Regions from separate parts of the Peribacillus sp. P4_D6 genome, predicted to be linked through region 1. Evidence: riboswitches for the same ligand, from Rfam matches in the RefSeq annotation. Region 1 holds a riboswitch; the other holds the start of a gene.

Evidence for each region. A riboswitch is a leader RNA that binds a small molecule or an ion and turns the genes downstream of it on or off. The one in region 1 is predicted to bind FMN.
Region 2: it holds a riboswitch for FMN, as region 1 does, so the genes downstream of both, ribE (riboflavin synthase) here and AC1DVB_RS14845 (ECF transporter S component) in region 1, are expected to answer to the same signal.

The regions. Positions count from the first base shown of each region.
Region 1 covers NZ_JBFUIQ010000045.1:788-4,214, reverse strand. Annotated here, with positions in the region: gene AC1DVB_RS14855 (YpbB family protein) at 1-514, opposite strand, end outside; gene AC1DVB_RS14850 (ferredoxin) at 805-1,053, shown strand; gene AC1DVB_RS14845 (ECF transporter S component) at 1,178-1,759, opposite strand; FMN riboswitch at 1,924-2,060, opposite strand; gene serA (phosphoglycerate dehydrogenase) at 2,381-3,427, shown strand, end outside.
Region 2 covers NZ_JBFUIQ010000007.1:60,873-64,299, reverse strand. Annotated here, with positions in the region: gene megL (methionine gamma-lyase) at 1-867, shown strand, start outside; gene AC1DVB_RS04740 (TspO/MBR family protein) at 864-1,601, opposite strand; FMN riboswitch at 1,804-1,935, shown strand; gene ribE (riboflavin synthase) at 2,083-2,721, shown strand; partial or broken gene ribB (3,4-dihydroxy-2-butanone-4-phosphate synthase) at 2,740-3,378, shown strand.

The DNA.
Region 1 (3,427 bases):
CATATAAATGTTGGGCAATCAACGCTCGATCCTGACGATTGGCATGTAAAAATTCCTTTACGAAGAATTGAATTTTGGGATTTCGTTGTATCGGATAAAAACGTCTTTCATTGTGGACAATATGGGATATGGTTTGAATGAGTAAATTTAACCTTCCCCAGAAAACAGGGGTGATATTGTGATACTTCCAACCATTTAAATACTCCGGAAAAGGATTATTTTTAAAGTAATCGTCCAACATTCGTTCACCTTGCAAATTAATTTCATATGCATCCTGTTTATCCGTTAAATTAATTAAGTCATGCTTAAGTGAATGTTCAATGTTTTGATTTAATTGCTGACGGGTAAATCGAGGTATTGTCCCAAAAATATCCGTTAACCCGAATAAATGGGCATCTTGGATGGTTTGTGACGATTTCTTACCCTGCAGCATATGGTATATAGCATAAATGGAGCGCTCACCTTGAAATTTTTTTATCGCATATAGAATGATGGCCTGTAGATAATTATTCATGGGACTCACATCCTTGTTTCATTTAACCAATAAACCCATTGTAACAAAAATCTGCAAAAACCGCCGTTATTATTGATGAATACAACGGAAATTATGTGACTAAATGACGAAACATGGAAAGGACCAAGTTAATTTTTTCGATGTTTTTCGTTGACATTCAGCTACATGATAGTTATTATCAATACAATTTCTATTGAAAAGTTTGGCATTCGGTCTTACAATAGGAAAGAGATAATAATCTGAAATAAAAAGATTATCAGTTGTTAATCAACTTAGGAGGGGTTATATTCATGGCTAAATTTACTATTGTGGATAAAGAAACATGCATAGCTTGTGGAGCTTGCGGAGCAGCTGCACCAGATATATATGATTATGATGACGAAGGGATTGCATTTGTTACCCTTGACGATAACGAGGGTATCGTTGAAATTCCAGATGTACTTATAGACGACATGATGGATGCATTTGAAGGATGCCCAACGGATTCCATCAAAGTTGCTGACGAGGCATTTGACGGAGATGCACTAAAATTCGAATAAAGGTACAAGCCATTTTCAATCGAGAATGGCTTTTTCTTTTGGCCAATGCACAAAAAAAACAGGCATAAAAAAAACAACCGGATATGGATATCCGGTTGTTTTTTCATATCTATCGTCAATGCCATTAAGCATTTTTATATAATGTTTGCTTATTGATCCATGTCTGTAATTTAATGAACAGCAACATGAATACAGATGTGATGAGCACGCCTTTAATCACGTTGAAAGGCAAGATTGCCGTCGTAACGAACTTTCTTGACTCGGGCGCCGACATGGCATCCCATCCCATAAAGAAGGTATAAGCCGGTAAAAAGACAAAATAGTTTAATACGCTCATGAATACTGCCATGGAAACTGTTCCCGCAAGTAAGGCGAACGTCATTCCTTTTTTTGAATTGATTTTCTGAAATACATAATAAGTCGGCAAGACAAACAGTATTCCGGCTATAAAGTTAGCGATATGCCCCACAGGCACAGCAGTCAAGGTCCCTGTCATGACTAAATCCAATAGGTTTTTAATGAACTCGACTAGAATTCCAGCCATCGGACCGAAAATCAATGCCGCCATCAGTGCTGGTATGTCGCTAAAATCAACATTGAGAAAAGGCGGGAATCCTGGAAACGGGAAATTTAAAAGCATCAATAAATACGAAATGCTTCCCATCATGGCAAGTGAGACCATTTTTTTCACTTTGTTCTTTTTCATAGTTCTCTCTCCTTCTTTTCCGATCTACCTGAAAAAGAGGTTAGGATTCCAAAATATGTTGATGTTCAATAAAAACCCTTTAATTCCAATGGAATTAAAGGGATAAATTAAAGGTTACATCAAACAAACGTTCAGCAAATAACTGTTGAAACGCACTAAGGAACCTCCATCTTCTCCCATCCAGACTATACTGTCGGCTTTGGAATCACACCAAATCCTGCCTTGTAAGGCTCGCGGGCTTAGAAGTAGAAATTCCTTCATCACCGCCGGTGGGGAATTGCGCCCCGCCCCGAAGATAGACCTATAAAATTTTTTATACTTCCCATTATATCTGAAATGCCTTTTTTTTGATAGCATTTTTTCTCATTTGATGCATGTAGGATGAATATCGATTGTCGCAGTGAACGGCTAAAACAAACAGCGGATTTACAATATAGGCAATTCGAAAATTTTTCGCAAAAGGATCGAAGCTATTTATATCGCCACCTTAAACGGATGTTCAGTTGAAAATCATTTGTTTAAGCGCTTTCATTCAGATATGCCAAATTGACATTATCAGCATTTCAATTGTAAAATTAACTGAAATTTAAGATAACTTTTTCCTTAGGAAGGTGTTTAGATGTGTATCGGATTTTAGTAGCAGACGCCATTAAACCAGAAGGACTCGGACCGCTTTCAGAGGCATCCAATATTCAGCTCATTCAGAAGACCGTAGAGGAAGCTTCAAACGAACTTGATCAGATCGATGCAATTCTTGTGAGAAGTGCAACAAAGGTTTCGGAAGATTTAATGAACCGTATGCCGCAGTTGAAAATTATAGCACGCGCTGGTGTCGGTGTTGATAACATAGACATCCCCGCAGCGACAAAACGCGGGATTGTCGTGGTTAATGCACCTGATGGCAACACCATTTCAACAGCTGAACATACATTCGCGATGATGGCTTCATTAATGCGCCACATTCCGCAAGCTTATGCTTCATTGAAAAATGGAGAGTGGAAACGTTCCTCCTATACGGGAACTGAACTTCGTGGAAAAACATTAGGCATAGTTGGCTTTGGACGCATCGGAGGGGAAATTGCCAAACGTGCTAAAGTGTTTGGCATGGATGTCATTGTCTATGACCCCTTCCTGACTGTAGATCGTGCAAAGAAAATGTCCGTAACGGCCCTGCCATTGGATGAATTGCTTCCTAAAGCAGACATCATTACTGTTCATACACCACTAACGAATGAAACTAGAGGATTAATTAATAAAGAAAAACTGCTTACCTGTAAAAAAGGGGTTTATGTACTGAACTGCGCCCGTGGTGGAATTCTAGACGAAGATGATTTATATGAAATGTTAGTTCAAGGGCATGTTGCAGGGGCGGCACTGGACGTTTTCGTCGAAGAACCTCCACTTGGCCATAAACTGCTGGAACTGGACAGCGTCATTGCTACACCTCATCTAGGCGCTTCCACGAAAGAAGCCCAATTGAATGTCGCCGTACAGGTTGCCCAAGAAGTTTTGACCTATTTCGAAGGAAATCCAGTCTCAAGTTCAATTAACCTTCCAGCCATATCTAAAGAAGTGTTTGAAAAGGTACAGCCATTCCATCAACTTGTTCAGCAAATGGGATCGATTGCTTCCCAGTGCATGAATGAAGGAATTCAGGAAATCTCCGTT
Region 2 (3,427 bases), on a different contig from region 1:
CACATCCTCTGCTCACAGGGGGTATATGGTTGTACATTTGGCCTTCTGCAGCTAATGAAAAATAAATACCGGATCACTCATGATTTTTGTGAAATGGATACTGAAGAACAGCTTAGGAAAATGATCCGGCCGGAAACGACCTGCATCTATGTAGAAACCCCGATCAATCCGACGATGAAAATGATTGACTTACAGATGGTGGTGAAAGTTGCGAAGGAAAATAATGTGACGGTCGTAGTCGATAATACATTTTCGACGCCCTACCTACAGAGACCGCTTGAGTATGGCTGTGATATCGTCCTTCATAGCGCTACGAAATATCTTTGCGGGCATGGGGATGTCGTTGCGGGACTTGTCGTCGGTAAAAAGGAATTCATGAATCATATAGCTGGGACTACACAGAAAGATATCGGTGGAATCATTTCACCATTCGACGCCTGGCTACTATTGCGGGGGTTAAAGACCTTGCCCGTCAGGATGGACCGTCATTCGGCCAATGCAATGGCAATCTTTCATGAACTTAAGAAACATCCAAAGGTGAAAAAGGTATATTATCCAGGTGATGAAGCTTCCCCGGATCATTATATCATGCAAAAACAGATGAAACATGGCGGCGGCCTTATCTCTTTCGAATTGCATGGCACAAAACAGGATGCACAGGAATTCCTCAATAAATTGAATCTAATTAAAATTGCCGTAAGTCTTGGGGATGCCGAAACATTGATCCAGCATCCCGCTACCATGACGCACTCTGCCGTTCCTGAAGATTCACGGGAACAAATGGGCATCAGTGACCAGCTGGTCCGTCTCTCAGTTGGCCTAGAAGCTTGGCAGGATGTATGGCAAGATCTTCAGCAAGCATTTTAGGCTACCCTATTCCTTCTACTTTTTATGAAGATGGTTATGGATATGATAAAAGTGATGGCAGCGAGGATATAAGAAATGTCCGTGATTACAGGATAGGCGGAGCTATTTCGTATCCCGATGCCTATGAACGCCCAAACGAATACGAGAGGATAGCACCAATCCCGGTTTTTACCTGCGAAGACAAAGGCCAGGATTGTTGCTGCAATCAGCAGGACGATCGTCCAGGTTAAATTGGAAACCCCAAAACCGTCCCATTTGATATAGGTTAGGTAATAAGAAATGTCAGCGATCGTTGCAACACTTACCCAGCCTGTATAGACGGAAAACGGAAATAGGTCGAAAGTAGTGTGTCCCGCTTTTTTTATGCTTGTATAAATGACCATTAAAGTAACCAACAAAGCAATGATGATGAATACGGATAACAAAAAGTGTTCATAGTGCCAAGCTAAAAGCCAAGCGCCATTCAGGACACAGCTAAAAGCGAACCAAGGGAAGGATGCCTTATAAGCAGGGCTGTTTTGATGTTTACTTAAAAACTGCCTGAATACCCAGATGGCGAGCAGGAAATAGATTAAGCCCCATATGGAAAATACATATCCGGCAGGAGTGAAAACGACATGAAGTTTATCGGAAATCTCTCCTGATGTCTGGCCGTTCAATGGCAGGAAATTGGCTAAAAAATTCATCGTGACGACGAACAGATAGAAAATCAGGTTGATGATGAAAATAAGCATTAAGCTTCCTCCTTATATGAAGTGTGACTCTCTAATCCTATTCCACATATTTAGCCTGCCTAACCTTTTTGGAGCACATCGGGGTTAATGGGGATCATTTTTACATAAAGATAGGAAGTTCCTGTAACAATTGAACCATTTAAGGTTAGAAATTTTACATCTTCACTTTATGGTGATAAAATATTCAAAGATTCATATTATTTTAGTCCTTCGGGGTCGGGTGAAAATCCCAACCGGCGGTGATGAAGAAATTCTAAGCCCGCGAGCCTGTTAAAAGGCAGGATTTGGTGAGATTCCAAAGCCGACAGTACAGTCTGGATGGGAGAAGGACGTGTGGAACCCAAGTGTATACGTACGCCTAATTTTTCAAAAAATGAAAATATTGGGCTTTTTAGGTATACAATTTTTTTCACTCATTTCTCCTGCTAACCCTTTAGGTCATCCTAAGGGGTTTTTTATATTTTATAAAAGGGGGAAAAACATGTTTACGGGAATCATTGAGGATATCGGTACCGTACATTCCTTGAAAAAAGGAAAAAGCAGTATGGAGTTATCGATTCGTTCTGAAAAAATCCTTGAAGATGTGCATCTGGGGGATAGTATTTCAGTCAACGGGGTCTGCTTAACGGTAACGTCCTTCACGAAAAGTTTATTTACGGTCGACGTGATGCCGGAAACGGTCAAAGCTTCCTCGATCCGGACGTTAAAATTGGGATCACCTGTTAATCTCGAACGAGCCATGAGTGCACAGGGAAGGTTTGGCGGTCATTTTGTTTCAGGTCATATCGACGGAACCGGAACGATCATAAAAAAAGAACGGAAAGAAAATGCCGTATATTATGTAATCCAACTGGAAGAAGGGCTTAGTGCCTTTTGCATTCCAAAAGGTTCCGTGGCCATTGATGGAACAAGCTTGACGATATTTGGGATCGAAAGGAACCTTTTGACGGTTTCATTGATTCCATTGACTCATCAGGACACCATATTGGGACAAAAAGCGGCTGGCGATATCGTTAACATCGAAAACGACATGATAGGGAAATATATAATACATCAAATGAAAAATGGCAATCCAAAACCAGGACTGAATTTAGAGTTTTTGGCAGAGCATGGATTCTAATAAAAGGGCGGTGTAATGATGTTCCATACAATAGAAGAAGCAATAGAAGATTTGAAGGCTGGCAAGGTAGTTATCGTGTCCGATGATGAAGACCGTGAAAATGAAGGGGATTTTGTAGTGTTGGCCGAAAAGGCGACACCGGAAACGATTAATTTCATGGCGACTCATGGACGTGGTTTGATTTGTACGACCATCACTGAACAACTGGCAGCAAAATTGAAACTGCATCCTATGGTAGGCGAAAATACCGATCATCATGGCACTGCTTTTACGGTAAGTGTCGATCATAAAAGCACCTCTACAGGAATCAGTGCTTTTGAACGGTCCTTGACCATCCTTGAGCTTCTTAATGAAGATTCGGTCGCAGAAGATTTCCAAAGGCCTGGTCACACTTTTCCGATAGTCGCTAAAGAAGGCGGCGTATTAAGAAGGGCAGGACATACGGAGGCATCGGTGGACTTGGCGAAGTTATGCGGTGCCGCTCCAGCCGGTGTAATTTGTGAGATCATGAATGAAGATGGATCGATGGCCCGCGTATCCGATTTAGAAGTCATCGCTGATAAATTCAACCTGAAGTTCATTACGATAGCCGATTTGGTTCGGTATCTTCAACATAATGATCCAATCGGGAAACAGGAACTTGAAATGAACTTCCCGAAAGCTTGAAAGATTTTTAAGGTATGAAATCTTAACATGAAAAAATTAT